DNA from 3 places in the Citrobacter tructae genome. Region 3 is predicted to be linked to each of the others. Evidence: riboswitches for the same ligand, from Rfam matches in the RefSeq annotation. Region 3 holds a riboswitch; each other region holds the start of a gene.
What was found. Region 3 has a riboswitch for thiamine pyrophosphate ahead of thiC (phosphomethylpyrimidine synthase ThiC). Riboswitches for the same ligand answer to the same signal wherever they lie in the genome.
Positions count from the first base shown of each region.

Region 1 (10,418 bases), 2.0 Mb from region 3:
GGCGTTGCAGGAGTATCCAGTACTCTGGCATTTGCTGTCCGAACCGTGGCTGTGCGCCTTGATTGCACTGTCGCTAAACAGTGCCGCGTATACCACGCAGCTGTTCTACGGTGCTATCCGCGCGATCCCGGAAGGTCAGTGGCAATCCTGTGGTGCGCTGGGGATGAGCAAAAAAGACACACTGGCCATTTTGCTGCCGTACGCCTTTAAACGTGCCCTCTCCTCGTATTCCAATGAAGTGGTGCTGGTGTTTAAAAGTACCTCTCTCGCCTACACCATCACGCTGATGGAAGTCATGGGTTACAGCCAACTGTTGTATGGTCGTACCTATGACGTTATGGTCTTCGGCGCGGCGGGCGTGATTTATCTGATTGTTAACGGGCTGCTGACGTTGATGATGCGCTTAATCGAGCGTAAAGCGCTGGCGTTTGAACATCGGAATTAAGTCAGTAGTTGCATAAATTAGATTATTAAAGGCGGGCATGTCTCTGGGCTGTCCGCCTTTTTTTATTTAACTAAAAATAATTAATCGTTTTTATTGCATATAAATTCATTAACTGGCATTGTTAATCCACGCCGCAGACACGGTAAATAATCATAAGATTGACAGACGGGAGTTCTACCATGAAAAAGTTAGTCCTGGCCGCATTACTGGCTACTTTCGCCGCTGGCGCCTCAGCTGCTGATAAAATTAATTTCGGTGTATCAGCAACTTACCCGCCATTTGAATCGCTTGACGCCAGCAATAAAATTGTCGGTTTTGACATCGACCTGGCAACGGCGCTGTGCAAACAAATGCAGGCTGACTGTACTTTTACTAATCACGCTTTCGACAGCCTGATCCCCGCGCTGAAATTCAAAAAATATGATGCGGTGATTTCCGGAATGGACATCACGCCTGAGCGTAGCAAACAGGTGGCATTTACTCAGCCTTACTATGCCAACTCCGCGCTGGTGATTGCGAAAAAAGACACCTATAAAACTTTTGCCGATCTGAAAGGTAAACGCATTGGGATGGAAAACGGCACCACGCACCAGAAATACCTGCAAGACAAACATCCTGAAGTAAAAACCGTGGCCTACGACAGCTATCAGAATGCGATTATCGACCTGAAAAATGGCCGTATTGATGGCGTATTTGGCGATACCGCCGTCGTTAACGAGTGGCTGAAAACCAACCCGCAATTAGGCGTGGCAACGGACAAAGTCACCGATCCGCAATACTTCGGCACCGGTCTTGGCATTGCCGTTCGCCCGGATAACAAAGCTCTGTTGGAAAAACTGAATAGCGCGCTGGCTGCCATCAAAACTGACGGCACGTACCAAAAAATCAGCGACCAGTGGTTCCCGCAGTAATCCCTGCCCTGTCTGAAAAGCCGCTAATCGCGGCTTTTTTACGTTTAGCGCCCGTGCTTTCAGTCAGTTCTTACGCCACAAACGCATTCCTGGCATACACTTGTTAAAACGATAAAAGTGAGGCCATAGGATGATAGCATTCCCTGCCAGCTTACTGATCCTCAATGGAAAAAGTGCTGATAATCTTCCCCTGCGCGAGGCGATTGCTCTGCTGCGCGATGAGGGTGTGGAAATCCACGTGCGCGTCACCTGGGAAAAAGGTGATGCCCGCCGCTACGTTGACGAAGCCCGCCAGTTGGGCGTTGCAACGGTCATTGCCGGCGGCGGCGACGGCACCATCAACGAAGTCTCGACGGCACTGATCCAATCGCAGGGCGGCAATATTCCTGCGCTTGGGATTTTACCGTTGGGAACGGCGAATGACTTTGCCACCAGCGTTGGTATACCCGACGACATTGATAAGGCGTTAAAGCTGGCTATCGCCGCAAATGCGACAGAGATCGATATGGTGCAGGTCAACGATAAAACCTGTTTTATCAACATGGCGACCGGCGGCTTCGGCACACGCATCACTACCGAGACGCCAGAAAAACTCAAGGCCGCGTTAGGTGGCGTATCGTACTTTATTCACGGTTTAATGCGCATGGATACTCTCAAGCCCGACATCTGCGACATTCGCGGGGAAGATTTTCACTGGCAGGGTAAAGCACTGGTGATCGGCATCGGTAATGGTCGTCAGGCCGGAGGTGGGCAACAGCTTTGCCCGACGGCGCTGATCAACGACGGTCTGCTGCAACTACGTATATTTACCGGCGAAGAGCTGCTGCCAGGGCTGCTTTCGGCATTAACACAATCCGAAGGCAACCCTAACATCATTGAAGGCGCATCATCGTGGTTTGATATCCGCGCACCGCACGAAATTACCTTTAATCTCGATGGTGAACCGCTCAGCGGACAAGAGTTTCATATTGAAATCCTGCCCGCGGCGCTACGTTGCAGACTGCCGCCGGGTTGTCCGCTACTGCGCTAACACGGCGTCCACTAACTGGAATCAGGCAATGGTGACTTTGCTGTCCAGATAAACATCCTGCACGGCGTTAATCAGCTTAACGCCGTCGGCCATGGTTTTCTTGAATGCTTTGCGTCCAAGAATCAGCCCCATGCCGCCCGCACGTTTATTTATGACCGCCGTACGTACTGCATCGCTAAGATCGGTTTCGCCGCCAGCCGCCCCGCCAGAGTTAATTAACCCGGCGCGCCCCATATAGCAGTTCGCCAGTTGATAACGTACCAGGTCAATTGGGTTGTCGCTGGTCAGCTTGCTGTAAACGCGATCGTCGGTGTAGCCAAAATTAACCGCTTTATACCCACCGTTATTTTCCGCCATTTTCTGCTTAACGATATCCGCTCCGATAGTGGCCGCCAGATGGTTAGCTTGCCCGGTAAGATCGGCGGAAACATGGTAATCCACGCCATCTTTTTTAAACGCGGAGTTACGCAGATACGCCCACAGCACGGTGACCATACCCAATTCATGGGCTCGCTCGAACGCGGCAGAAATCTCTTCAATCTGGCGACGGGATTCCTCTGAACCGAAATAGATGGTTGCCCCTACCGCAACTGCGCCCATATTGAACGCCTGTTCTACACTGGCATACAACGTCTGGTCAAATGTATTGGGGTAGCTCAGCGTTTCATTGTGGTTAATCTTCACAAGGAACGGAATGCGGTGTGCGTAACGGCGGGAGACAGAAGCCAGCACACCATAGGTCGATGCCACGCAGTTACACCCTGCTTCGATAGCCAGTTCCACGATATTCTTCGGGTCAAAGTACAGCGGGTTAGCAGCAAACGATGCCCCAGCGGAGTGCTCCACGCCCTGATCCACCGGTAGAATCGACAGATAACCTGTCCCGGCCAGTCGGCCCGTGTTATACAGCGTCTGCATATTACGCAGCACGGCTGGCGGACGGTTGTTATCCACCATCACGCGATCGACGTAATCATGTCCAGGCAGGTAAAGTTGGTCAGAAGGAATGGTCATACAACGATGCTGTAAAAGGTTGTCGGCATCTTTGCCAAGCAACTGCGCAATATCAGTCATAGCTATGCTCCCGTAATTTCCGATTTGAAACCGGAATGTGGATTGTCCTGACCCGCTTTGTTGCGGGCAGCATTAAGCCTGGTACCGACTGCGTTTTTTTTCCATCTTTAGCGCACTTTTCAGCAACTTCTGCTGGCTCGATTCAGGAAGAAATAATGTTAAGGCGGTCAAATTTAGACCGCAAAGGTATTTTAAAGGTATTATCAAATGGTACTATCAGCGCGTACCTTACCTGTCATGAAGGATTTAAAGATGAAAACTACAGTTAAGCTGTCGTTCATGATGTTTGTAGAGTGGTTTATCTGGGGCGCCTGGTTTGTACCGCTGTGGCTGTGGCTGAGTAAAAGTGGCTTTAGCGCCGGGGAGATCGGCTGGTCCTATGCCTGTACCGCAATAGCCGCAATCCTGTCGCCCATCCTGGTCGGTTCTGTCACTGACCGTTTTTTCTCCGCGCAAAAAGTCCTGGCCGTGTTGATGTTCGTCGGCGCTATTTTGATGTACTTCGCTGCCCAGCAAACCACTTTCAGCGGATTCTTTCCGCTGTTACTGGCCTATTCGTTGACTTATATGCCGACGATTGCGCTAACCAACAGTATCGCGTTTGCCAACGTGGGGGACGTTGAACGTGATTTCCCGCGCATCCGTGTGATGGGCACTATTGGCTGGATTGCTTCGGGTTTAGCCTGCGGTTTCTTACCGCAAATGCTTGGCTATAGCGACATCTCACCCACCAATATTCCTCTACTTATCACTGCCGGAAGCTCTGCGTTATTAGGCGTCTTTGCCTTCTTTTTGCCAGATACACCGCCGAAAAGTACCGGCAAAATGGATTTAAAAGTCATGCTGGGTCTGGATGCACTGATCCTGCTGCGGGATAAGAACTTCCTCGTCTTTTTCTTTTGCTCTTTCCTGTTTGCGATGCCGCTGGCGTTCTATTACATCTTCGCCAACGGTTACCTGACAGAAGTTGGGATGAAAAACGCCACCGGTTGGATGACGCTGGGCCAATTCTCCGAAATCTTCTTTATGCTGGCGTTGCCGTTTTTCACCAAACGTTTTGGCATTAAAAAGGTATTACTGCTTGGTCTTATTACTGCGGCTATCCGCTACGGATTTTTCGTTTACGGCGGCGCGGAAGAATATTTCACTTACGCTCTGCTGTTTCTCGGCATTCTGCTGCACGGCGTCAGTTACGACTTCTACTACGTCACGGCCTACATCTATGTCGATAAAAAAGCGCCTGTACACATGCGCACCGCAGCACAAGGGCTTATCACCCTCTGCTGTCAGGGATTCGGCAGCCTGCTCGGTTACCGTCTGGGCGGGGTGATGATGGAAAAAATGTTTGCCTATAAGGAACCAGTTAATGGTCTTACCTTTAACTGGGCTGGTATGTGGGGATTTGGCGCGGTCATGATCGCCGTCATTGCCGTGATGTTTATGATTTTCTTTCGCGAATCAGATAGAGAAATCACCGCCATTAAGGTGGACGATCGCGATGTAGCGTTGAAACAAGGGGAAGTAAAATGAAAGCAGAACGTATTCTCGGTGCTCTTTATGGGCAGGCGTTAGGGGATGCGATGGGTATGCCGTCGGAACTGTGGCCAAGAACCCGAGTTAAAGCCCATTTCGGCTGGATCGACCGTTTTTTGCCCGGCCCAGCGGAAAATAATGCCGCCTGCTATTTTAACCAGGCAGAGTTCACTGACGACACGTCCATGGCGCTGTGTCTGGCTGATGCCCTGCTTGAGTGCGACGGTGAGATTGTACCAGACGTTATTGGTCGCAATATTCTGGCCTGGGCCGAACGTTTTGATGCCTTTAATAAAAACGTGCTCGGCCCGACCTCAAAAATTGCGCTAAAAGCCATTCGCGACGGCAAACCTGTCGCCGAACTGGAGAACAACGGAGTTACCAACGGAGCGGCAATGCGCGTTTCTCCGCTGGGATGCCTGTTGCCCGCTCGCGATGTTGATGCCTTCATCGATGATGTGGCGCTGGCATCCAGCCCAACGCATAAATCGGATCTGGCTATCGCTGGTGCAGTAGTGGTCGCATGGGCGGTATCACGCGCCATTGATGGCAAAAAATGGTCAGAGATTGTGGACGCGCTGCCTGCCATTGCCCTGCATGCGCAGCAAAAACGGATCACCACCTTTAGCGCCTCTCTCTCTGCACGCCTTGAACTGGCGCTGAAAATCGTCCGTAATGCCGACGGCATTGAGTCTGCCTGTGAGCAGTTGTATCAGGTGGTGGGAGCCGGAACCAGTACCATTGAATCCGTGCCTTGCGCCATCGCCATGGTCGAACTGGCGCAGACCGATCCCAACCGCTGCGCTATTCTGTGCGCGAACCTGGGGGGCGATACCGATACCATCGGGGCGATGGCAACCGCCATTTGCGGCGCGCTACACGGAGTAAGTGCGATTAACCCGGTATTGAAACATGAGCTCGATACGGTAAATCAGTTGGACTTTATCCGCTACGCCAGTGGATTAATGCGACTGCGCGAGCAGCGGGAGGCGCTATGAGCACCATGCGTCTGCCACAACTTCTCCCGCAACTACGCACACAGCGGCCAGTTACGGTGGTAGGTGCGGCGGTAATTGATGTCATTGCCGATGCGTATGCCCTTCCCTGGCGCGGCTGTGACATTGAACTCAAACAGCAAGGCGTGAACGTTGGCGGCTGCGCGCTCAATATTGCCGTCGCGCTTAAGCGTTTAGGTATCGACGCCAGTAATGCATTGCCGTTAGGTCAGGGAGTATGGGCCGATATTATCCGTAACCGGATGGCAAAAGAGGGATTACACAGTCTGATTGACAATGCCGAAGGCGATAATGGCTGGTGTCTGGCGTTAGTCGAACCGGATGGCGAACGCACCTTTATGTCCTTCAGCGGTGTCGAAAATCAGTGGAACGCCGACTGGTTGGCTCAGTTGAAGATCCCGCGCCACAGTCTGGTTTATCTTTCAGGCTATCAATTGGCTTCACCGTGTGGCGAGTTGCTGGTGCAGTGGCTGGAAGGCCTTGAGGAGGCCACGCCGTTTATCGATTTTGGTCCGCGCATCGGCGATATCCCTGATGCTCTAATGGCGCGAATTATGGCCTGTCATCCGTTTGTGTCACTGAATCGCCAGGAGGCAGAGATTGCCGCTGAACGATTCGGGCTAAGCGCCGACGTCGAATGTTTTGGTGTCGAGTGGGTGAAGCGCTTTACCACACCGGTGGTGATTCGCCATGACAAAGACGGCGCGTGGTATTTCAGCGAACAAACATCCGGTTGCGTGCCCGCATTTCCAACGACCGTTGTTGACACCATTGGCGCAGGTGACAGTCACGCCGGAGGCATGCTGGCCGGGTTGGCATCAGGTTGGTCATTGGCTGATGCCGTGCTGCTTGGCAATGCGGTGGGATCTTGGGTGGTTGGGCATCGTGGCGGTGATTGCGCCCCAACTCGGGACGCGTTACTCCTCGCACACAAAGACGTATAGATCGCTTCGACAATAGCTGATGCTGTATTCAATGGGCCGGTGCTGCTGATCAAGTGCAACCTGCTTGATCACCAGTACCGGTACTTTGCTGTCCATCTTAATATGTGACTGGAATTCCGCATCCGGCATGCGGGCGCTGACGCGAGAGCGCGTGCGCTGCGGGAAAATATGCTGGCTGCGAAAATAGTCATACAGTGAAACGCCAATGGCATCCACGTCATGGATTAGATGGGCTGGAACCCATGACTCTTCAATAGAAACCGCGTCTTCATCTACGTAGCGAATGCGCTTTAGCAGGAAGACGTCATTCCCCACGGCAATCGCCAACTGCTGAGCCACCTCTTCCGGGCATGCCACCACGCGCTTATTGACCCACAACGTATCCGGCTTTTTACCGCGTAACACCACCTGCTGCGAAAAACCACGCGCTTCTTTTAGCGAATACTCGAAGATGTTGTTGATCTGCGTCCCGTAACCGCGGGCGCGCGTCACTACGCCTTCTTCTTCCAGCGCCTGCATTGCCTTACGTACCGTAATTCGTGAAACGCCGGTCAACTGGCTGAGATCGCGCTCGCCGGGCAGGATATTTCCATGCTCCAGAATCCCGCTGCGCACGGCGTTTTTCACCGTTTGCGCAAATTTCATATACAGCGGCGTGTTATCTGCGGCTGAAATGCGTTCATTCAGTTGCGCGATAAGCTGGGTATGCGCTTGTTCCATTTATCTTTTTCCTGGACGCCGAATCTTCAGTCAGTATACGCATTTATGTTCGTCACCACCACGCGTGGAAATGATGAACCGGACCAATCCCCTCGCCCACTTCCAGGGTATCTGCCTGTGCCAACGCCGCCGACAGCCACATTTTGGCTTCCTGCACCGTATCGGCCCAGTTGGCATGACGTGGACGCAGCGCCGCCAGTGCCGCCGACAGCGTACAGCCGGTGCCGTGTGTATTTTTGGTCATCACTCTTGGCGCGGTAAAGCGCTGCTCGCCATCGCGAGTAAACAGCCAGTCAGGACTTTGCGCGTCATCCAGATGACCGCCCTTCATCAGCACCGCCTCGCAGCCCAGCACCCGTAATGCACGCCCTTGTGCCAGCATTTCTTGTTCCGTGCGGGCATGCGTTGTTTCAAGCAATGCCGCGGCCTCCGGCAGGTTCGGCGTGATGATCGACACCTGCGGCAACAGGCGGGTACGCAGCGTTTCGACCGCAGAAGATGACAGCAGCGGATCGCCACTTTTCGCCAGCATCACCGTGTCGAGCACCACGTTTTGCACCTGATGACGGCGTAAACGCTCAGCGACCGCCTCCACAATATCCGTTTCTGCCAGCATACCGATTTTAGTGGTATCGATGCGCACATCGCTGAAAACGGAGTCCAGTTGCGCAGCCACAAAATCAGGTTCAATCCGATAAACCGACTGCACACCACGCGTATTTTGCGCCACTAGTGCCGTGATGACCGAGCAACCGTAAGCCCCGAGCGCCGAGAACGTTTTCAAATCAGCCTGAATACCTGCGCCACCGCTGGGATCGGTTCCTGCAATCGTTAATGCGTTAATCCGTTTCATGCCTGCTCCTGTGCGTTCAGGTTGTATAAAGCATCAAGGAATGCCGGAATAAAGCTTCCCGGTCCTGTTGATTGTTCAGTGGCCAATTTTCCGGCCTGTTTCATCCAGCTACAGGCGGAAGCAACATTATCCAGTCGGTCACCCTGCAACGCGCAACTGGCTGCCACCACTGCCGACAAAGCGCACCCGGTGCCGACCACCCGCGTCATCAGCGGATCACCGCCAGTCACGCTCACAGTGCGCTGGCCATCGGTAACGTAATCCACTTCCCCGGTCACTACCACGATAGTGGCGACCCGACGCGCCAGCGTCTGCGCAGCAGGCAGAGCGGCAGCAGCAGAGTCAGTGGTATCCACACCACGACCACCCGCGATCATCCCTGCCAGAGCGAGTATTTCAGAAGCGTTACCGCGAATAGCGGCGGGCTGAAACGAGAGTAAATCAAGGCAAAAATGACGACGAAACTCCAGTGCGCCAACGGCAACGGGATCGAGCGTCCAGGGAGTATTAGCCCGCAGCGCCTGTTCAACCGCTGCGCGCATGGCAATGGAGCGTCTATCGGTCAGGGTACCCACGTTAATCAGCAGCGCATCGGCAATAGCCGCAAACTGGCTGGCTTCTTCAGGCTCAATCACCATGGCAGGCGACGCGCCCAACGCCAGAAGCGTATTGGCCGTAAAGCTCTGCACGACCTCATTGGTCATGCAATGCGTGAGGGGGGAAAGCGTTCTAAATTGGTGCAAGGTGTGGGCCGCAAGTGCGCGGCTGTACAGGTCAGGCTGCATGGTTCAGCTCCTGCCCGCGTGAAAGAAGGGACACGGGCAGTGTCAGACTTCCCTACGCTGGCATTATCCAGATCAGGTGGTACGGGTATTTCTCAGCCTTCACCAGGAAGGGCACCCCGAGTCATTTCATTTATAAAACAATCAGTTACACATTGAAAATTTGTATATGTTTAGTGTAACCGGGGCTTACCCACAGGAGCAAGAATTTTCGATTTATCACAGTATTTATCACACTGGAAATAGGCAAATCACGTAATCAATCACCACAATGTGTTCACCCGCTCGAACAGTCGATTAATGAATCAGGAGCGTATGAAAGTACGGATTTGACAAGCAAATCCTACGCCCGGTTATCGCTTCTTCACCGCTAGGCAGGAGGGAACCAAAAAACTAACATCACCGATAAAAGGAAGGTCAAAACAACAAACCCCGCCAGTAAGCGAGGTTTGTTTACTATCCCTTATTTCTACGAACCAATCACCGATCAAGCAATGTAGCTATCAAAGGCTTCCTTACACATATCAATCATTGATTTTGAATCATTTGAGGCAACGCTAGTAAGGCCAGAAAGCAACGTTTTAACAGTATCATTAGTAGGTTCAGCACTATAAAAATCAGTCCAGAATGCCACCCATTGAGGGCGCTTAGATTCAACATCATGAGCAACGAACGGGGCATAATTATTCACTCATGAAATTTAGAAATAAAAAATCTTCCTAATATGACAAGGAATGATTTCTGATTGGAGATTTCATTTTATCAAATTAGGAAGGGATTTTTATAAATGTATAGCTCTAAGCTAAATAAGCATGTTCAAGAGCATCTATGAACTACACTTATTGAGCTTAAAGCAACAAAAACATGTTTTTTAGTACCGTGAAGTTACTATTTAAGATGAATATTTACCTTGAACATTTCCAATAGCAGAAAAGCAAGTTTTTCAGCATCTAAGAGACTTTAGCCAAAACACCAATAAAAGAAAACCAAATACCTAAAATCAACATTAGAGGAATAATAAAAGTAAACTATTATGCTCTTCCTTTATCGTTCCCTTATGCCCTTCCCTCTATCGTGGCTTCTAGCTTCCGTCGAATCAGTTTCTTAGCT
Region 1 is NZ_CP038469.1:336,310-346,727, reverse strand. It holds gene artM (arginine ABC transporter permease ArtM) at 1-445, shown strand, start outside; gene artJ (arginine ABC transporter substrate-binding protein ArtJ) at 625-1,356, shown strand; gene yegS (lipid kinase YegS) at 1,487-2,386, shown strand; gene fbaB (class I fructose-bisphosphate aldolase) at 2,408-3,460, opposite strand; gene E4Z61_RS02200 (nucleoside permease) at 3,713-4,990, shown strand; gene E4Z61_RS02195 (ADP-ribosylglycohydrolase family protein) at 4,987-5,991, shown strand; gene E4Z61_RS02190 (PfkB family carbohydrate kinase) at 5,988-6,953, shown strand; gene E4Z61_RS02185 (GntR family transcriptional regulator) at 6,927-7,673, opposite strand; gene thiD (bifunctional hydroxymethylpyrimidine kinase/phosphomethylpyrimidine kinase) at 7,726-8,526, opposite strand; gene thiM (hydroxyethylthiazole kinase) at 8,523-9,311, opposite strand; TPP riboswitch at 9,344-9,440, opposite strand.
Region 1: another riboswitch for thiamine pyrophosphate. It lies ahead of thiM (hydroxyethylthiazole kinase); the one in region 3 lies ahead of thiC (phosphomethylpyrimidine synthase ThiC).

Region 2 (10,418 bases), 530 kb from region 3:
TCCGGGTGAGCGCTGTGCTTCCACCAGCAACCGTAACTTTGAAGGTCGTCAGGGCCGCGGTGGACGTACGCACTTAGTCAGCCCGGCAATGGCCGCCGCTGCCGCCGTCACCGGCCATTTTGCCGACATTCGCAGCATCAAATAAGGAAACTACCATGGCAGAGAAATTTACCCAGCATATCGGCCTGGTTGTCCCACTGGATGCCGCCAACGTCGATACTGATGCAATTATTCCCAAACAGTTTTTGCAGAAGGTAACGCGCACCGGTTTTGGTGCACACCTGTTTAATGACTGGCGTTTCCTCGACGAAAAGGGTCAGCAGCCTAACCCGGAGTTCGTGCTGAACTTCCCGGAATATAAAGGGGCGTCAATCCTGCTGGCACGAGAAAACTTTGGCTGCGGCTCCTCACGCGAACATGCGCCCTGGGCGCTGACCGATTACGGCTTTAAAGTAGTGATAGCACCAAGCTTCGCCGACATCTTCTACGGCAACAGTTTTAATAACCAACTGCTGCCAGTGAAATTACGCGACGAAGAGGTAGATGAACTGTTCACTCTGGTGCAGGCAAATCCGGGTATTCAGTTCGAAGTGGATCTGGAGGCGCAAGAAGTCAGAGCCGAAGGCAAGACCTACCGCTTTGTTATCGACGCATTTCGCCGTCACTGTATGCTGAACGGTCTCGACAGCATCGGGCTGACGCTGCAGCATGAAGCGGCTATTACCGAGTACGAAGACAAACAGCCAGCATTTATGCGCTGATTTCAGGATGCCGGATGCGCTTCGCGTTTCCGGCTCTCTCGTTAAACATCCTTCACCCGCCCGGTCATCACCAGTGTGACGACAGAAATTCCCGCAATCACCCAGTAGACGGCAAAATGCCCGTAACTTTGCGCCACCGCCCCCTGAATGACCCCTGCCAAAATCACGCCCGTAGAGATACTGTTAGTAAATAATGTGGTGGCCGAACCCGCCCTACCGGGCATCAGATCCTGAAACCACAGCATACCTATTCCGGCAATAATGCCGATGAATACCGCGTTAAACAGTTGCAGAACCAGCAGCGCCGTGTGGCTGTGGAAGAAGATCAACCCAAGGTAAAACATCACGCCTGCCGCCACGGCGACGATCATCATCCGCCGTTTGCCAAAGCGCTTCACGTAGTAGCCCGCCAGAATCATCGCCGGAATTTCCAACCCGGCAGCGGTACCCATCAGTATCCCGGCAAGTTTGTCCGGTAGCCCCAGTTCGAGGCTAATCCACAGCGGCATATCGATAATATACATGGTGTTGCAGGTCCACATCAGCGTGGAGGCAATAAATAACATGCGCACGTTTTTGTCCTGCCAGCCGCCGGTCTGTTCAAGCGGTACATCAACGGGCTGTTCGACCCGCGCCACCGACGGCAGTATCAGCGCGATCAGCACCAGGCTAATAGCAAAAATCCCGGCAGCAATAGAAAACATCATCGTGAAGCCGTAATTTAACGCCAGCATAAAGGCCAGCGGCGGCCCGATCACCCATGCCAGCGAAAGCTGCGCACGCATCACCGAGCTGAACATCACCACTTCGCGCGCCGAGTTATCGGCATACTCACGCGCCAGCGCAAACAACTGCGGCATGGCGGTATTTGCCAGCGAAGCAAGCAGCACACCGCAAGTAATCAGCGTTAAATAGTGGCGGTTAAAGGCAAACAGCAGCGCGTTGCCAATTGCCATCAGACAGCAGAACATGATCAGCTTGCGCCGATCGCCCCGGCTGTCAGAGCGTTTCGCGAGACCAAGACTGACCACGATCCCGGCAATTGCATTGACGGTGTAAAACAGCCCGACCCAAAACGGTTGCGCTCCCACTTCACGGCTCAGAAACAGGCTCAGCGTGGGCGCCTGTAACGCGCCCGCCACGCCCATCATAAAGGCGACCAGCATAAATGCCGCATATACGCCGTTGAGGCGCCGTCCCATGGTCATAATCCAGAGCATATTTATCCCTATAAGCGCGGCGGAAACGAAAAAAGCCAGCAGATAATACCTGCTGGCGCGGCGAATTAAGGCTGTATCCTGCCATTATACCTGGCATCGACGCTGGGTAAAAAACGCATTATCAAGGCGGAGGGCGCAGGGTATAGAAATCTATTCCCAAGCCTGACAACGCGGAGAATGCGTTTTTTACACGCGTCCCGGAGGGCTGGGGCTATTTTTTCACATTGCTGTGTTGCTCACACCTTATTTGGTTCACCAAATTTCACTGTTCGCGCCTTGCCATGTGAAAAAATAACCACCAGCGATGCTCAGGGATAATAGCAGGATACAGCCTGTACCAATACTCAGTCACACATGATGTCTGCAATTCCCAATTCAGAGGTCAGTCTCTCAGCTCCCACTGCATCAGTTCTTCGAGCATCTTTAAGCGCTGCGGCGCGCTCAGGCAAGCCAACCAGGACAATCGTTCTGTCGCGGTAAAGTATTTCAACCAGAACTGACGCATAGATGACCCCTTCGTTGTCTCATCGCTTCATCGGAATCTATTATTGGCTTAATATGGGGATAATAAAATTGCTGAGTTTTGTTCAGGAGTTCCCCTTTTATGTCTTCAGGTCGTTTGCAACAACAGTTCATCCGCCTGTGGCAATGCTGCGACGGTAAAACGCAGGACACCACGCTGAACGAGCTGGCGGAGCTGCTCAGTTGCTCCCGCCGCCATATGCGCACTCTGCTCAATACTATGCAGGAACGCGGCTGGCTAACGTGGGAGGCCGAAGTCGGTCGCGGCAAACGCTCACGTCTGACCTTTCTCTATACCGGGCTAGCGCTCCAGCAGCAGCGAGCAGAAGACCTGCTGGAACAGGATCGCATTGATCAACTGGTGCAACTGGTTGGCGACAAAACGGCCGTACGGCAAATGCTGGTTTCTCATCTGGGCCGCAGTTTTCGTCAGGGCAGGCACATCATGCGCGTCCTCTATTATCGCCCCATGCACAACCTGCTCCCCGGCTCGGCACTGCGCCGTTCCGAAACACACATTGCCCGGCAAATCTTCAGCGCTTTAATCCGTGTAAATGAGGAAAATGGGGAACTGGAAGCCGACATTGCGCATCACTGGCAACAAATTTCCCCTTTGCACTGGCGATTCTTCCTGCGCCCAGGGATCCATTTTCATCATGGCCGCGAACTGGAGATGGAGGATGTCATCACCTCACTGATGCGTATCAACAGCCTGCCGCTGTACTCGCACATTACGCACATCGCCTCTCCCACGGCCTGGACGCTGGACATCCACCTGGCCCAACCGGATCGCTGGTTACCCTGGTTACTCGGGCAAGTGCCCGCCATGATCCTGCCGCGCGAATGGGAAACGCTGAATAATTTTTCCAGCCACCCGATCGGCACCGGCCCGTATGCGGTCACCCGCAATACGAGTAACCAGCTAAAAATTCACGCCTTTGATGATTATTTTGGCTACCGGGCGCTGATCGACGAAGTGAATGTGTGGGTATTACCCGACATCGCCGAGGAGCCTGGCGGCGGATTAACGCTCAAAGGACCTACGGAAGATGAAAAGGCAATCGAAAGCCGTCTGGAAGAAGGTTGCTACTACATGCTGTTTGATTCCCGATCCCAGCGCGGGGCAAATAAGGAGGTGCGCGAATGGATAAGCCGCATTCTCTCACCGACGAATTTAATCTGCCACGCCGATGAACAGTACCAGCGACTGTGGTTTCCCGCCTATGGATTACTGCCTCGCTGGCATCATGCCAAACCCGGTCATGGTGAAAAACCAGCCGGGCTGGAAACGCTGACGATCACCTACTACCGCGATCACATCGAACACCGGATTATCGCGCAGATCATGAAAACGTTGCTGGCGGAGCATCAGGTACAGTTGAATATTCAGGAGATCGACTACGATCAATGGCACGCAGGCGAGACCGTCAGCGATATCTGGCTCAACAGCGCCAACTTTACCTTGCCGCTGGACTTCTCACTGTTCGCACATTTATGCGAAGTCCCGCTGCTACAAAACTGTATTTCTCTGGACTGGGAAAGCGATGCCGCCCGCTGGCGAACCGGCGAAATGAGCCTTGCGGCATGGTGCCAGCAACTGCTTGCCAGTAAAGCGATTGTGCCGCTGATCCATCACTGGTTGATCATTCAAGGGCAGCGCAGTATGCGCGGGCTACGGATGAATACCCTCGGCTGGTTTGATTTTAAATCGGCCTGGTTTGCGCCGCCGGATCCTTAATTGCTGCCGGGCAACAAAATCATTACACTAACGCCGTTCTCAACGGGGTGCTGCGCCGAGTGCGCGGGCTGAGAAAATACCCGTCGAACCTGATCCGGATAATGCCGGCGAAGGGATTTGAGGCTGCAACTCAAGTCCTTTGCCACCCAACTCTTGAGGTGCAAAGTGTTAAAAAAATGTCTTCCCCTGCTGTTGTTGTGCGCAGCGCCTGCCTTCGCTAAACCCGTTCTGACTGTCTATACCTATGATTCATTCGCCGCCGACTGGGGGCCCGGCCCAACCATCAAAAAAGCCTTTGAAGCCGACTGCAACTGCGAGTTGAAGCTGGTAGCACTGGAAGATGGTGTATCGCTGCTTAACCGCCTGCGCATGGAAGGAAAAAACAGTAAAGCCGATGTGGTGCTCGGTCTGGACAACAACCTGCTCGATGCGGCGATGCAGACCAAACTGTTCGCCAAAAGCAATGTGGCGAACGACGCCGTCGTTGTTCCTGGTGGCTGGAAAAACGACACCTTTGTCCCGTTTGATTACGGCTATTTCGCCTTCGTTTATGACAAAAACAAGCTGAAAAATCCGCCGAAGAGCCTGAAAGAGCTGGTCGAGAGCGACCAGAAATGGCGCGTGATTTATCAGGATCCGCGCACCAGCACGCCGGGTCTGGGCCTGCTGCTGTGGATGCAGAAAGTGTACGGCGATAAAGCCCCTGAGGCTTGGCAGAAACTGGCGGCGAAAACCGTCACCGTCACCAAGGGCTGGAGTGAAGCTTACGGCTTGTTCCTGAAGGGTGAAAGCGATCTGGTGCTGAGCTATACCACTTCCCCGGCCTATCACATCATCGAAGAGAAGAAAGACAACTACGCCGCCGCCAATTTTAGCGAAGGACACTATTTGCAAGTTGAAGTCGCCGCGCGCACTGCAGCCAGCAAGCAGCCTGAACTGGCGGAAAAATTCCTGACGTTTATGGTTTCTCCGGCGTTTCAGAATGCGATTCCAACCGGCAACTGGATGTATCCAGTGACCCAGGTCACGCTTCCCCCAGGCATTGCGCAACTGGAAAAACCGTCTACCGCGCTGGAATTCACCCCGCAGCAGGTCGCTACTCAACGTCAAACCTGGATTAACGCATGGCAACGCGCCGTCAGCCGTTAATTCCCGGCTGGCTGATCCCAGGGCTTTCGGCCGCTACGCTGATAGTGGCTGTCGCCCTGGCGGCATTTCTGGCGCTGTGGCTTAACGCCCCCCAGGGAGACTGGCGCACGCTTTGGCAGGACAGCTACCTGTGGCACGTGGTACGTTTTTCCTTCTGGCAGGCATTTTTATCCGCCGCGCTATCCGTGATTCCGGCAATCTTCCTCGCCCGCGCGCTTTATCGTCGCCGTTTCCCCGGACGTATGGCGCTGCTGCGCCTGTGCGCAATGACGTTGATCCTGCCGGTGCTGGTCGCCGTGTTTGGCATCCTTAGCGTCTACGGTCGCCAGGGTTGGCTGGCCTCTATCTGGCAGGCATTCGGCCTGGAGTGGACGTTTTCACCGTACGGCCTGCAGGGCATTCTGCTGGCCCACGTCTTTTTCAATCTCCCAATGGCGAGTCGTTTACTGCTGCAGTCGCTGGAGAATATTCCCGGCGAACAGCGGCAGCTAGCCGCACAATTGGGCATGCGCGGCTGGCATTTCTTCCGCTTTGTCGAATGGCCGTGGCTGCGCCGCCAGATCCCCCCCGTGGCGGCGCTCATCTTTATGCTGTGCTTCGCCAGTTTTGCTACCGTGCTATCACTCGGTGGCGGCCCACAAGCGACCACCATAGAACTGGCTATCTATCAGGCGCTGAGTTTCGACTACGATCCCGCGCGCGCCGCTATGCTGGCGCTGATCCAAATGATTTGCTGCTTAGCGCTGGTGCTGCTCAGCCAACGTTTGAGCCGGGCGATCGCCCCAGGCACGACGCTGGTCCAGGGCTGGCGCGATCCCGACGACCGCCTGCACAGTCGACTGGCCGACTCACTACTGATTATTCTGGCGCTGCTGCTGTTACTGCCGCCACTGCTGGCGGTGATTATCGATGGTTTCAACCGCCATATACTGGATGTGCTTGCACAGCCCATATTGTGGCAAGCCCTGTGGACCTCGTTGCGCATTGCGCTGGCGGCAGGAGCGTTATGCGTTGTACTCACCATGATGCTGCTGTGGAGCAGTCGCGAACTGCGTGCCCGACAGCAGGTACTGGCAGGTCAGGCGCTGGAGCTTAGCGGCATGCTGATCCTCGCCATGCCGGGCATCGTGCTGGCTACCGGATTTTTCCTGCTGCTCAACAATAGTATCGGACTGCCAGACTCTGCAGACGGCATTGTGATTTTTACCAATGCGCTGATGGCCATCCCCTACGCGCTGAAAGTACTGGAAAACCCGATGCGTGACGTGACGGCACGCTACAGTATGTTGTGTCAGTCTTTAGGAATTGAAGGGTGGTCACGGCTGAAAGTGGTTGAGTTGCGTGCACTGAAGCGTCCGCTGGCGCAGGCGATGGCTTTTGCCTGTGTACTGTCGATTGGTGATTTTGGCGTGGTAGCACTGTTTGGCAACGAGGATTTCCGCACGCTACCGTTTTATCTGTATCAGCAGATTGGCTCCTATCGCAGCCAGGATGGTGCAGTCACCGCATTATTGCTGCTGTTCCTGTGCTTTACGCTGTTTACCGTTATTGAGAAATTACCGGGTCGAAATGTTAAAACTGATTGATATCACATGGCTGTATCACCATTTGCCCATGCGCTTTTCGCTGTCGATCGCCCGCGGTGAGCAGGTCGCCGTGCTCGGACCCAGCGGTGCCGGAAAAAGCACGCTTTTGAACCTGATTGCCGGTTTTCTGGCACCAGCCAGCGGCACAATGTTGATTGAGGGAGAAGATCACACGATCACGCCGCCTTCTCGTCGGCCTGTCTCGATGCTTTTTCAGGAAAACAATCTGTTCAGCCACCTGAGCGTACAACAGAACATCGCTCTCGGTCTCAATCCGGGGTTGAAACTGAACGCACAACAGCGGGATAAAATGCACCACATTGCCCGGCAGATGGGGCTCGACACGCTGCTGGAGCGGCTTCCCGGCGAGCTTTCCGGCGGGCAGCGACAGCGCGTGGCGCTGGCGCGTTGCCTGGTGCGGGAACAACCCATTTTGCTGCTTGATGAACCATTCTCCGCACTCGACCCTGCGCTGCGTCAGGAGATGCTAACGCTGGTGGCCGACGTTTGTCGTGAGAAGCAATTGACTCTGCTGATGGTGTCACACAGCGTAGAAGACGCCGCGCGTATTGCGCCACGCTCAATCGTTGTCGCCGACGGACGCATTGCGTGGCAAGGCAAAACGGATGAATTGTTAAGCGGTCACACCAACGCCTCAGCATTGCTCGGCATTGAACGTCAGTAGCCAACGACTTTGCGCAAAATATTAATATAGACAGGCATCAATGGATGGCGCACCAGGGCAACCAGCGCCACAACACCGATACCGAGAACAAGCGGTGCCAGATACAGCAGACGACCTCGCGGCAACCAGGCGCTTAAGCGATCGACAGCGGCTTTGCCGCTTCGCCACAGTCGCCAGCACAACCAGCCCCCAACCCACAGCAGCAGCGCGGTCGCCAGCAACAGCCATTTGAAATCGCCACTTTGTACATCGGAGGGAATATCTATTGCCGCACCCGCCAGGATACCCGGCAGAAAATAGAACGGTGGCCACAGTACGCAGCCGATGATATTGGGCACAATAAATTTCGCGACAGGCAGATCCAGCATCCCCGCCACCATCGGCACCAGCGGTCGCGTCGGGCCAACAAAACGTCCTACCAGAATAGTAAACATGCTGTGCTGATGGAGCGCATGCTCAGTTTTATCCAGTAACGCTTTGTTCTTTTTCATAAAAGACCAGCGGTGCAGCGGCTTTTTAAAACGCCACCCCAACCAGAAGGAGATCCAGTCGCCCATCAGACAACCGACAATGCCCGCAAGCCAGGCGTGCCAGAAGTTTAGTTCACCGCTGCCAATCAGCGCACCCAGTCCGGCCATCAACACGGTGCCAGGCAGAATCAGGCCAACCAGCGCCAGCGACTCCAAAAAGGCCACCAGAAGTACGGCGATCAGAGAGTACAGGGCGGACTGGAGGATAAAGTGTTCCAGCAATGCTTGCATAATGTGTCCGTCAGATTTTCGAAGCAAGGATTCTGATAACCCTTCTCAACTTCGTCAAGCCATCATTTGTCTGAATAGTTTGCGAGATATGACAACTTTTCGGACACATCATTCACTTTTTATTCACAGCCGGCACGAAACTCGCTCGGGCTCGCGCCAGTACATTTTTTAAAAACGCGGGAGAAATATAGCTGATCGTCAAACCCGACGTTGCGACCGACGGTAGCAATCGGCATGCGCGTGGTGCTTAACAAGAGCTTCGCCTGGCTGATACGCTGATCCTCACGCCAGCTCAGTACGCTGATACCGAGCTGCTGGCGGAACAGATGCGACAAACGAGAAGGCGACAGACAGACATGCTGCGCGACGCTGGCAATATCAAAATTGCTGTCCGCCAGGTGATCGCTGATGTACTGGCAGGCATCGCGCACGCGGTTATCCATTGGCGGATGCAGCGATTCGTTAATCGCTTCCATACGTCTGAGCAGCAGTTGTTCAAGCAAGTTAATCGCCAGCAGTTCGGAGTAGCGTCCTTCCCGTTGCCCGGCACTGATTATCTGCCCGAATAGTTCGTTGAAGTGCGGCTGATGCGCTTCATCCGGTCGAAAGAAGCCGGTCTGGGCAAAAATAGCTGGCCAGGTGAGCCACTCCTGCCAGTAAGCACGAGGCCGAAAGTAGACCCACTGGTGATACCATTCGCTGGCATCGGGATGGCGGCCGTAATGGTGAACTTCACCCGGAGGAAACAGCAAAATATCACCCGGCCGGCAGACAAACTGCTTGCCCTGATTGTTGATGACCCCTTCCCCACGAATAGTCAGGTTCAGGATATAACCCTTCATACCCAGCGGCCTGTCGATAAAAAAATCCAGGTATCCGTTCGCCTCGATAGGGGTTAATCCCGCCACTAAATGTGCGTTAAATGAGTAGCCCGGCAACAGGGGATCGTTTTGCGGTTCAGCCATAATTTCAATACTCCCGGTGTTCTGATAAGAAACAAATCGTCCATATTATGCAAGACATCCTCGCCGTCGCCCCTGTAGACCGCTGTGGTTTCAGTGATGGACCATCAACCCCGCTTGTGAAAAGCACTTTGCAAAAAACATGTCCTACGCCAACGATAAAAATGGCTAACAAAAGTGTCTATAACTACGGCAGAAATGTCCACATTGAATATTTGCACGGCGTCACACTTTGTGATGTAACAGCATTTTAGTCCATAAGATTAGCGAATCCTGCCTGACGGTTTTTACCCCCATTATCTACTGTTTATCCATACCCGTATTTTTGGATGGAGTAAGACGATGGCGATTGCAATTGGCCTCGATTTTGGTAGTGATTCAGTACGCGCTCTGGTGGTGGAATGTGCCACCGGCGAGGAGATCGCCACCAGCGTAGAGTGGTACCCGCGTTGGCAGGAAGGACAATATTGCGATGGCCCAAACAACCAGTTTCGTCATCACCCGCGTGACTACATTGAATCCATGGAATCAGCGCTGAAAACCGTTCTTGCCGAACTGAGTGCAGAACAACGTGCAGCAGTGGTCGGGATTGGTGTGGACAGTACCGGCTCAACCCCAGCGCCCATCGATGCCGACGGCAACGTCCTGGCGCTGCGACCGGAATTCGCCGAAAACCCGAACGCGATGTTCGTCCTGTGGAAAGATCACACCTCAGTTGAAGAAGCCGAAGAAATTACCCGCCTGTGCCATACGCCGGGCAAGGTCGATTACTCCCGCTATATTGGGGGCATTTATTCCAGCGAATGGTTCTGGGCAAAAATCCTCCACGTGACTCGCCAGGACGACGCGGTCGCGCAGGCTGCCGTGTCCTGGATTGAGCTGTGCGACTGGATCCCAGCCTTGCTCTCTGACACCACGCGTCCGCAGGATATTCGTCGCGGGCGCTGTAGCGCCGGGCATAAATCCCTGTGGCATGAAAGCTGGGGTGGCCTGCCACCTGCCAGCTTCTTTGATGAACTCGACCCGCTCATCAA
Region 2 is NZ_CP038469.1:2,599,099-2,609,516, forward strand. It holds gene leuC (3-isopropylmalate dehydratase large subunit) at 1-145, shown strand, start outside; gene leuD (3-isopropylmalate dehydratase small subunit) at 156-761, shown strand; gene E4Z61_RS13225 (sugar efflux transporter) at 803-1,981, opposite strand; gene sgrT (glucose uptake inhibitor SgrT) at 2,364-2,486, opposite strand; gene sgrR (HTH-type transcriptional regulator SgrR) at 2,586-4,241, shown strand; TPP riboswitch at 4,275-4,375, shown strand; gene thiB (thiamine ABC transporter substrate binding subunit) at 4,407-5,390, shown strand; gene thiP (thiamine/thiamine pyrophosphate ABC transporter permease ThiP) at 5,366-6,976, shown strand; gene thiQ (thiamine ABC transporter ATP-binding protein ThiQ) at 6,960-7,661, shown strand; gene E4Z61_RS13255 (DedA family protein) at 7,655-8,422, opposite strand; gene araC (arabinose operon transcriptional regulator AraC) at 8,542-9,387, opposite strand; gene araB (ribulokinase) at 9,727-10,418, shown strand, end outside.
Region 2: another riboswitch for thiamine pyrophosphate. It lies ahead of thiB (thiamine ABC transporter substrate binding subunit); the one in region 3 lies ahead of thiC (phosphomethylpyrimidine synthase ThiC).

Region 3 (10,418 bases):
ACTTCACGCTCCTGGATCGCCCGCAGTAAACGTACCTGCATCAGCGGTGAGATATCGCCAATCTCATCAAGAAATAGCGTGCCGCCATCGGCTTCCACAAAGCGCCCTTCCCGGCGTTTATCCGCCCCGGTAAACGCCCCTTTTTCATGGCCGAACAGTTCAGACTCCAGCAGCGATTCATTGAGCGCCGCGCAGTTGAGCGTCACTAACGGTTTATCGCGGCGGGCACTACAGGCGTGTAGCGCCCGGGCCACCAGTTCTTTGCCGGTTCCGGAGTCTCCGTGAATGAGCACTGTGGCATCCGACGGCGCAACCATGGCAATTTCGTTAAGCAGGTGCTGCATCGCCGGGCTGCTGCCAATCATGCCAAACTGCGCAGCCGACGCCGACGACTGCTCAACGCCCGTTTCCCGCGTATGCGCCAGCGCCTTTTCCAGCGTGTGTTGCAGGTTGTCAAAATCCAGCGGCTTGATTAAGTAGTCCAGTGCCCCGGTTTTGAGCGCTTCTACGGCGGTTTCCACGCTAGAGAAAGCGGTCATGATCAGCACCGGAATCGCCGGATTCAGGGCTTTGATCTCTTTCAGCGTTGCAATGCCGTCCATCTCCGCCATACGCACATCGCACAACACCAAATCAAAAACGTGTTCACGCACCTGATCCAGCGCCTCTCGCCCGCTATAGGCCAGCGCAACGTCGTAGCCCCAGCCGCGCAGCAGCGCCTGCAAAATAGTGCAATGGCTGACGTCATCGTCCACAACCAGAATATCGATTTTTCCGCGTGTCATCCTTGTCAATCCTGTGGTTTCGCTTTGGTCGGCAGCCAGAGAGTAAAGACAGTGCCTTTACCCTCAGCGCTTGCCACCTGAATGGTTCCACCGTGCTGCTCAATGATGTTTTGCACCACCGCCAGCCCCAGCCCGGTACCGTCTGCCTTCGTCGTAAAGTAAGGGGTAAAAATAGCGTCCAACTGATCGGGTGCAATCCCCTTCCCGCTATCGGCCACCACAATTTTAACCCGATCGACGCTACTTTCACTCGCTGAAACCGTAACCGTACCCTGATGCCCGATAGCATGAATGGCATTGAGATATAAATTCAGCAGAACCTGCGTGAGTCGGTCGGGATCGGCCTGAATAGAAGGCAGCGCAGCATTCGGCATAAATTGCAGCTGGATTTCCCGGCTCTGGGCATCCTGGCTGACCAGGTGCAGAGAGTGGGTGATGACCTCATTAAGATCGACCTGTTGTAACGCAAGGTGCGCGGGCTTTACCAGCTCCAGTAATTCACTCACGACTCGGTTTAAGCGGTCAGCCTCTTTCGCCATCACCTGTGCCAGTTCATGCGACTCGCCCCCCGCCGGGGTACGTTCGGCAAAATACTTCGCTAATCCTTTGATGGAAGACAGTGGATTACGAATTTCATGCGCGACCCCCGCCGCCAGATGACCAAGCGCCATCAGCTTTTCTTTGCGCTTCATCGCGTCCTGCAACTCTTTATAAGAACGCTGATAGCGCTGATACCAGAAAAACGTCAGCACGGTAGCCAGCAGCACCGCCGCCAGGGCAGACAGGACGATCAGTGTGTTTCGCCACTCTCTGGCCTGGGTTGCGGCCAGCTCACTGGCATCAAAAGCGATAAAAATGGTTTGTGCGGGCGTATTGGCGTGATCGTCATTACCGGAGCAGCGCGCCATACCGTTCCTTCCAGCCCCATACATCGGCTGGAACTGGCGATAAATCTCCAGAGCAGGCGTTTTCTCACCCTCCCCCATCGGAATCTCGATATACCGCCAGCGTTCTTGTTCTCCAGGATCTAACTGGCGCAGGACATCCGGTGAATAGAGCGTTTTACCAACCCTCGCGGAGTTGCTGTGGGTGATGATCGTGCCATGCTCGTCAACGACTGCAAACCAGAGCACGCCCGGTTGTACCGCCATTTGCTCCAGCAACGTCTGTTGCTGAGCATGATGCATACGCATTCCCATCCCCACGCGCGTACCGGACTCCAGGGCGCGGATCAGCACACTTCCCTTTTCCAGTAACGTTTGTCGGGCGGCATCACTTTCCCGACCATAGTCCCGAATGGTCATGATGGAAAACCATCCCACCAAAATCAGGATCGCCGCCGGTAATAACCGGCTCAGCCACTTTGCCGCCGTATCCTTATCAAGACGCATACGTTCTTCCTTTATTCACCGTTTCCTTTCTTCATTTCAGGTATACAGCAGAAATCATGCCATCTTTTCTCCCTGAGAACCCTGTCTTCAGGCACAAACCGCGGCAACTGGCGGGTAAAAATAACCCACTGGACCATTCTGGCGAGTCATTTTTACTCGCTTATAGCCTGATAGCCGCCACGCGCTTCCCGTAGCACAAGGGCGTCCAGGTTGGCACGGAAGATGCAAAAGAGAAAGTAAGCTAACCAACAGGAGAACGAACGATGAAACGGAATAACAAACTGGCACTAATGGTCCTCTCGCTGATAGCTCTGGGTTCCACCCCGGCGCTGGCGCAGCATCACTGGGGAAACGGTGAGGGAATGTGGCAGCAGGGCGGTACGCCAATGACCACCGAGCAGCAGGCTGCGGCCCAGAAAATCGCTGATGATTACTACGCGAAGACCAGCGCGTTACGTCAACAACTGACATCCAAACGGTACGAATACAATGCGTTGTTAACCGCCAGTTCGCCGGACACTGCAAAAATTAATGCAGTAGCAAAAGAGATGGAGTCTCTGAATCAGTCACTCGACGAGCAGCGTGTTAAGCGCGATGTCGCGATGGCGCAGGCTGGTGTGCCTCGCGGGGCGGGAATGGGTTACGGCGGATGCGGCGGTGGCGGTAACCATCGCGGCGGTGGTCATATGGGAATGGGTCACTGGTAAGCGTAGTCTGCCGAATGACAGCTTACGGTCCAGGTTTTCAGAAGGTCTTGGCTGTAGGCTGCCAGCGACAAAAATCCTCATTGGCGACCAGCAGTAACTGAGATCCTTCGGGCGCTTCCAGCCACGCCACGCTTACGTCGACCGACGAGTGGCTCTGGCGGCGCTCAATATGGTTTAACGCCCATGAATCTAAATCGGGTTTAATCGTCTCGCCTTCACAGGTGGTGACCATGCGTTCTGCAGCATGCCAACGCCCCTGACGTAATACCACACGTCCCTGACGCAGCGCATCGCTGGTCTGGCGGATTTGATCAGCACGATAGCGGTAGAGTGCAATTTGATCGCTGGAAAGCTGCTGCTTTTGCCCATCGACTTCACGCTGCATAAAACTCAGTTCACCCCGATCGTCGAAACGGATGCGAACGTGCTCCGGCGGTTGGCTGTAAACGTTAAGTTCGATCAGAGAAAGGGAATCCCCCTGCCAGCGGTATTCACTGGTGGTGGTACTGCCGCTACGCCACGGACTAAAAACGGAGAGCAGATGAACATCATCGCTGGAATCTTTACGCCAAACGCGTACCGCCCCCTGATCGCCAACATAACCGCTGGCCGTAAACGGAGGAAGCTCAGAGTGGCGACTGCAGGCTGACAGTAACAGAACACCTGAAAGCCAAAGCGTATGACGCCAGATGGACAAAAGGGGCGAAACCGCCCCTTCGTTAAAACTGTTCACTGCCACGTGGATTACTTAACCGCGTCTTTCAGTGCTTTACCAGAAACAAATGCCGGTACGTTAGCTGCGGCGATTTTGATTTCTTTACCGGTTTGCGGGTTGCGGCCAGTGCGCTCAGCGCGGTGGTTCACTTTGAAGGTACCGAAACCAACCAGTTGTACAGCATCGCCTTCTTTCAGAGACTCAGTAATAGCAGCCAGAGTGGATTCCAGAGCAGCTTTAGCCTGTGTTTTGGACAGTTCTGCTTTGTCTGCAATTACATCAATCAGTTGAGTCTTGTTCATAAGTTATCCTTACAATGTGTTTATCGCTTGCTAAGCATCGAGTGCGACGGAAATGCCAGAAAAGCACTCTCCTGCATACACGCACCGATAGCCACTTTTCTTCGCCCCCCAAATGTAGACCAGACGGGGGGCGGATGGGAAGCCTTCAGGCACGACAAATCAGGCGTTAAATCACGTTTTGTGGTGTCATTGCTGAAAAATTATACCAATATTACTCTCACCAGCCTCGCGCAGGTCTGCACGCAGACCTTTTATCAGCTCAAGATCGCGTTCTTCGCAATCGGCTAAAAGTCGGAATATTTCCCACTGAATATCCCATTCTTGCTCAACGGCAGGGTTATCTTTCAGCTCTTCATCGGTCATTTCGCGACCAGCTTGCGTCATTTCCAGCATCGCGACGGTGGTAATAGAAGCCTTACTGACTTCAATCGCGTGTTCCAGTGTTTCACCACTCAGACGTGAATGCATTAATTCGCTCAGGGCGACGCAGGCATCAATTGCCGGATACACGCCGTACAGATCGTAATCGTCTGCGGACGGAATGGCCTCTTCAAACTTTTCCAGCTGGCTGTCGAAATTGATTTTCGCATCCTTGACCGTCAGGACTTCCCAGATTAAATCCAGAATTCGGCGGTAAATCTGCCCATCACCAAACTCCGTTTGCTTGCAAAACATGGCGTAGTTTGGGTACATGCGCTCACACAGACAGGCCATAAAGGTGACGTGCTGCCAACTTTCCAGCTTCTCCAGACGCAGATGAATCGGGTTTTGTAACATGATGAGTTCTCGAATACGGAAATTAGTCGCAGTTTACCCGATATGGGGCGTTTTTGCTGCAAGCCGCGTAAAAGCCGGGCGTTCTGATGCCACCGCATCCGCCCAGCGTGTCGGTTCCGGCAGACGATAGCCGTTCATACAACGCTGCACCCACGCCAGTGCGCTGTCCATGCCCACGCGATGGCCGGTAGAGATAAACAGCGGGTTACAACGTGCTTTGCTGCGCCAGACCCACGCCAGTTGCTCACCGTTATCCAGCAGCGGAGCCAACGCCCCAGGTTCAGCAGAGAGAGGATCAAACTTGCCGCAAAGCCGTTTTTTCGCCACGCCAATCGTCGGGACATCCACCAGCAAACCAAAATGGCTGGCGACACCAAGACGGCGCGGATGGGAAATGCCGTGACCATCAACGAACACTAAGTCAGGTTTCTGCGAAAGCTGCTCCCATGCTGCCAGCAGCGCAGGATATTCGCGAAAAGAGAGAAAACCGGGGATATACGGCATGGTGGTGGCGATGCGCGCCACCTTGTATTCAACCAGCTCAAGTGAAGGATACTTCAGTAGAACGATAGCGGCTCGCGTCACGTCTCCGCCCTGCTCAAAACCAACATCCGCTCCGGCGATCAGATCCGGTGGATCGTTCTCAAGACGATCCTCCCGGATCACCGAAGAAGCCAGTTCAAGCTGTTTTGCGCGCAGCGACGCGAGATCCATGATGATTCCTTAGCGGTGGTACTGTTCGGACAACCGATGTACCGCCTCCACAAAGACGCCCGCATGTTCTGGCGGCACGTCCTGGTGGATGCCATGCCCAAGGTTAAAGACATGGCCTTCGCCCTCGCCAAAGCCAGCAAGTATCGTTGCGACTTCTTCTTCGATACGGGCTGGCGGTGCGTAGAGCATGGACGGGTCCATGTTGCCCTGCAGCGCAACCTTGTGACCTACGCGACGACGCGCATCGGCAATGTCTGTTGTCCAGTCGAGGCCCAGCGCATCACAACCGGTTTCTGCCATCGCTTCCAGCCACTGACCGCCACCTTTGGTGAACAGGGTTACCGGCACGCGGCGGCCATCGTTTTCACGCAGCAGGCCGTCGACAATTTTGTGCATGTAATAGAGAGAGAACTGCTGATAGTCGCGACCGGTCAGCACGCCGCCCCAGGTGTCGAATATCATCACCGACTGCGCGCCTGCTTTGATCTGTGCGTTCAGGTAAAGCGTGACGCTTTTCGCCAGCTTATCAAGCAGCAGATGCAGCGCTGTTGGATCGGCATACATCATCTTTTTAATCACGGTGAAGGCTTTGCTACTGCCGCCTTCCACCATGTAAGTCGCCAGCGTCCATGGACTACCGGAGAAACCGATCAGCGGCACGTCGCCCTTCAGTTCGCGACGAATAGTACGTACTGCATTCATCACGTAACCCAGTTCACCTTCCGGATCCGGGATCGGCAGTTTATCGACATCGGCCTTACAGGTGATGGGAGAGGTAAAGCGTGGGCCTTCGCCGGCTTCAAAATACAGCCCGAGCCCCATCGCATCCGGGATGGTCAAAATGTCCGAAAAGAGGATCGCAGCATCAAGCTTATAGCGACGCAGCGGCTGCAGCGTGACTTCGCAGGCCAGCTCGGCATTTTTGCACAGCGCCATAAAATCGCCCGCCTCGGCGCGCGTGGCTTTATATTCCGGTAGATAGCGGCCTGCCTGGCGCATCATCCATACCGGAGTGACATCAACTGGCTGGCGCAGCAGCGCACGCAGATAACGATCGTTCTTCAGTTCGGTCATTTTCACATTCCTTTAGCGTTGATGCGCCTATTGTAACATGTCAGTCGTATTCGGCCCGACACAATGCCACAGTATCTTCGATCAGTCGACGCGCGACGGTCCCTGGCGGGGGAAGCAGCGGTAAATCATCGTAGCGATACCAGTTCGCTTCCAGCAGTTCTTTCGGGTCGATAACAATCTCCCCGCTATCATACTCTGCCATAAACGCGGTCATCAAAGACTGCGGGAACGGCCAGGGTTGGGAGGTGACGTAGCGCAGATTTTTAACCTTAATACCGCTCTCTTCCATCACTTCTCGCGCGACCGCTTGTTCTAACGTCTCCCCCACTTCCACAAAACCAGCCAGCACAGTATGCACGCCGTTGCGATGGCGAACATGTTGAGCCAGCAGAATGGAATCATCACGGCGAATAGCAACAATAATGCAGGGGGCAATTTGCGGGTAATAACGTTCACGGCAGTGGCTGCACAACATTGCCCATTCGGTTTTACTCGGGTGCATAGGATGGCCACAGTAGCCGCAGAATTTATGTGAGCTGTAAAACTCAGCCAGCTGCACGCCGCGCCCGGCCAGTTGAAACAGACCGACATCCTGATCGATAACCTGACGTACCGAGCCCATATCATGACGGCGCTGCTGCTGTACCAGCCAGACGGTTTCTCCCTCCCACTCGCCTATCGCAAGTGCGCGCTGGCCTACTAAATCAAAACTTGCCGCTTCACCGTAGGGCAGTTCGCCACGAGGCAACCATAATTTTTGCTCATGACTGACGATCCACCAGCCGCTGTCTAAATTTTCAATTATACGATCCATATCTCTTGCGCAACCTTTGCTTCACAGGCATGTTGTTTACATTATTTTTACATTTATCGGTGAGCAGTTTTTTAAACACCATCTTGCGGAGTCAATCATGCTAAACCAGCTGGAAAACCTGACGGAGCACGTCGGAGGAAGTAATAAACTGGTTGATCGCTGGCTACATGTACGTAAGCACCTGCTCGTGGCTTACTACAATCTGGTTGGCATTAAGCCTGGCAAAGAATCGTACATGCGGCTCAATGAAAAGGCGCTGGATGATTTTTGTCAGAGCCTGGTCGACTACCTCTCCACCGGACACTTCAGTATTTATGAACGTATTCTGCATAAATTGGAAGGGAACGGGCAGCTTTTAAAAGCCACAAAAATTTGGCCATTACTGGAAGCCAATACGCAGTTGATCATGGACTACTATGATTCCAGTCTGGAAAACGCGATTGATCACGATAATTTCCTGGAATTTCAACAGGCATTGTCAGATCTCGGTGAGGTACTAGAGGCCCGGTTTGTCCTGGAAGACAAGCTGATTATGCTGGTGTTTGATGCGATGCACGACAATGCAATGATCAAACGCCCTGCTTGAGATTTATCGCATTAACGCGTAGTTTACATTCATTACCTCTTTTTGAGGTTACTTCTTGTCGGAGTGCCTTACGTGAAAGCGTAGGCTGAGACCGTTTATTCGGGATCCGCGGAACCTGATCAGGCTAATACCTGCGAAGGGAACAAGAGTAATTCAGTTTTATGCTGCTGCCTTTACAGGCGGCGTGCATCCATTACTCAATCCGTCGTCTGACAAGCCATATCCTTACTTTATTTTGGAATGAGCTATGTCTGCCACAATTAAACCATCCCGCCGCGAACAACGCGCCCAGGCCCAACACTTTATCGACACGTTGGAAGGGACCGCCTTTCCTAACTCAAAACGTATCTACATCACCGGTTCGCAGTCGGATATCCGCATTCCGATGCGTGAAATCCAGCTCAGCCCAACGCTGATTGGCGGTTCAAAAGACAATCCGCAGTTCGAAGAGAACGAAGCTATCCCGGTTTACGACACCTCCGGTCCGTATGGCGATCCGGATGTGGCGATTAACGTCCAGCAGGGCCTGGCAAAACTGCGCCAGTCATGGATTGCGGCGCGTAACGACAGCGAAGAGTTAGACGATCGCAGCTCCGCTTACACCAAAGAACGTCTGGCCGATGACGGCCTTGATGCGCTGCGCTTTAGCGGGTTACTGACACCCAAACGCGCGAAATCCGGTAAATGCGTGACCCAGTTGCACTACGCGCGTCAGGGAATTGTCACCCCAGAGATGGAGTTTATCGCCATCCGCGAAAACATGGGGCGCGAGCGCATTCGCAGCGAAGTGTTGCACCACCAGCATCCGGGCATGAACTTTGGCGCGCGTCTGCCGGAAAACATCACGCCGGAATTCGTGCGTGATGAAGTGGCTGCCGGGCGCGCCATCATCCCTGCCAACATCAACCATCCAGAATCAGAGCCGATGATCATCGGTCGTAACTTCCTGGTGAAGGTCAACGCCAATATCGGTAACTCAGCGGTGACCTCCTCCATCGAAGAAGAAGTTGAGAAACTGGTATGGTCGACCCGCTGGGGTGCGGATACGGTGATGGATCTCTCAACCGGGCGCTATATTCACGAAACACGCGAGTGGATCCTGCGTAACAGCCCGGTACCGATCGGCACCGTACCGATCTACCAGGCGCTGGAGAAGGTGAACGGGATCGCCGAAGATCTGACCTGGGAAGCCTTCCGCGACACGCTACTGGAGCAAGCTGAACAGGGTGTTGACTACTTCACCATCCACGCGGGCGTACTGTTGCGTTACGTGCCGATGACTGCCAAACGCCTGACCGGTATTGTCTCGCGTGGGGGATCAATCATGGCGAAATGGTGCCTCTCCCACCATCAGGAAAACTTCCTCTACGAGCACTTCCGCGAAATCTGTGAAATCTGCGCCGCCTATGACGTTTCTCTGTCGCTGGGCGATGGCTTGCGTCCTGGCTCGATTCAGGATGCCAACGACGAAGCGCAGTTCTCCGAGCTGCATACGCTGGGCGAACTGACCAAAATCGCCTGGGAGTACGACGTGCAGGTGATGATTGAAGGCCCAGGCCACGTGCCGATGCAAATGATCCAGCGCAACATGACCGAAGAGCTGGATCACTGTCATGAAGCGCCGTTCTACACCTTAGGGCCGTTAACTACCGACATTGCGCCGGGCTACGACCACTTCACCTCCGGGATTGGTGCAGCGATGATTGGTTGGTTTGGCTGCGCAATGCTGTGCTACGTAACGCCAAAAGAGCATCTCGGTTTGCCGAACAAAGAAGACGTGAAGCAAGGGCTGATTACCTACAAAATTGCCGCCCACGCCGCTGATTTAGCGAAAGGGCATCCGGGCGCGCAGATCCGCGATAACGCCATGTCAAAAGCACGCTTCGAATTCCGCTGGGAAGACCAGTTTAATCTGGCGCTCGACCCGTTCACCGCCCGCGCCTATCATGATGAAACCCTGCCGCAGGAGTCCGGCAAGGTCGCCCACTTCTGCTCCATGTGCGGGCCGAAATTCTGCTCAATGAAAATCAGCCAGGAAGTGCGCGACTACGCCGCCGCGCAAACCATCGAAGTGGGGATGGCGGATATGTCGGAGAACTTCCGCGCCAAAGGCGGCGAAATCTACCTCAAAAAAGAGGAGGCGTGATGTACCAGCCTGATTTTCAAACGGTCCCTTTTCGCCTCGGGCTGTACCCGGTGGTCGATAGCGTTGAGTGGATTGAACGACTACTGGCAGCGGGTGTGCGTACAATTCAGCTGCGCATTAAAGACAAACGTGACGAAGAGGTCGAAGCCGACGTGATCGCCGCCATTAAACTGGGGCGTCGCTATGACGCCCGCCTGTTTATCAACGACTACTGGCGGCTGGCAATCAAACATAACGCCTACGGCGTGCATCTGGGGCAGGAAGACCTCGAAACCACTGACCTGAAGGCGATTCAGGTCGCGGGGCTACGCCTTGGCGTGTCAACCCACGATGATATGGAGATAGACGTGGCGCTGGCCGTTCGCCCGTCTTACATCGCGCTGGGGCACGTCTTCCCGACGCAAACC
Region 3 is NZ_CP038469.1:3,131,432-3,141,849, forward strand. It holds gene zraR (sigma-54-dependent response regulator transcription factor ZraR) at 1-785, opposite strand, end outside; gene zraS (two-component system sensor histidine kinase ZraS) at 791-2,176, opposite strand; gene E4Z61_RS23885 (hypothetical protein) at 2,233-2,370, shown strand; gene zraP (zinc resistance sensor/chaperone ZraP) at 2,440-2,883, shown strand; gene E4Z61_RS15680 (DUF1481 domain-containing protein) at 2,921-3,616, opposite strand; gene hupA (nucleoid-associated protein HU-alpha) at 3,628-3,900, opposite strand; gene E4Z61_RS15690 (YjaG family protein) at 4,087-4,677, opposite strand; gene nfi (deoxyribonuclease V) at 4,711-5,391, opposite strand; gene hemE (uroporphyrinogen decarboxylase) at 5,401-6,465, opposite strand; gene nudC (NAD(+) diphosphatase) at 6,506-7,279, opposite strand; gene rsd (sigma D regulator) at 7,377-7,865, shown strand; TPP riboswitch at 7,915-8,024, shown strand; gene thiC (phosphomethylpyrimidine synthase ThiC) at 8,113-10,011, shown strand; gene thiE (thiamine phosphate synthase) at 10,011-10,418, shown strand, end outside.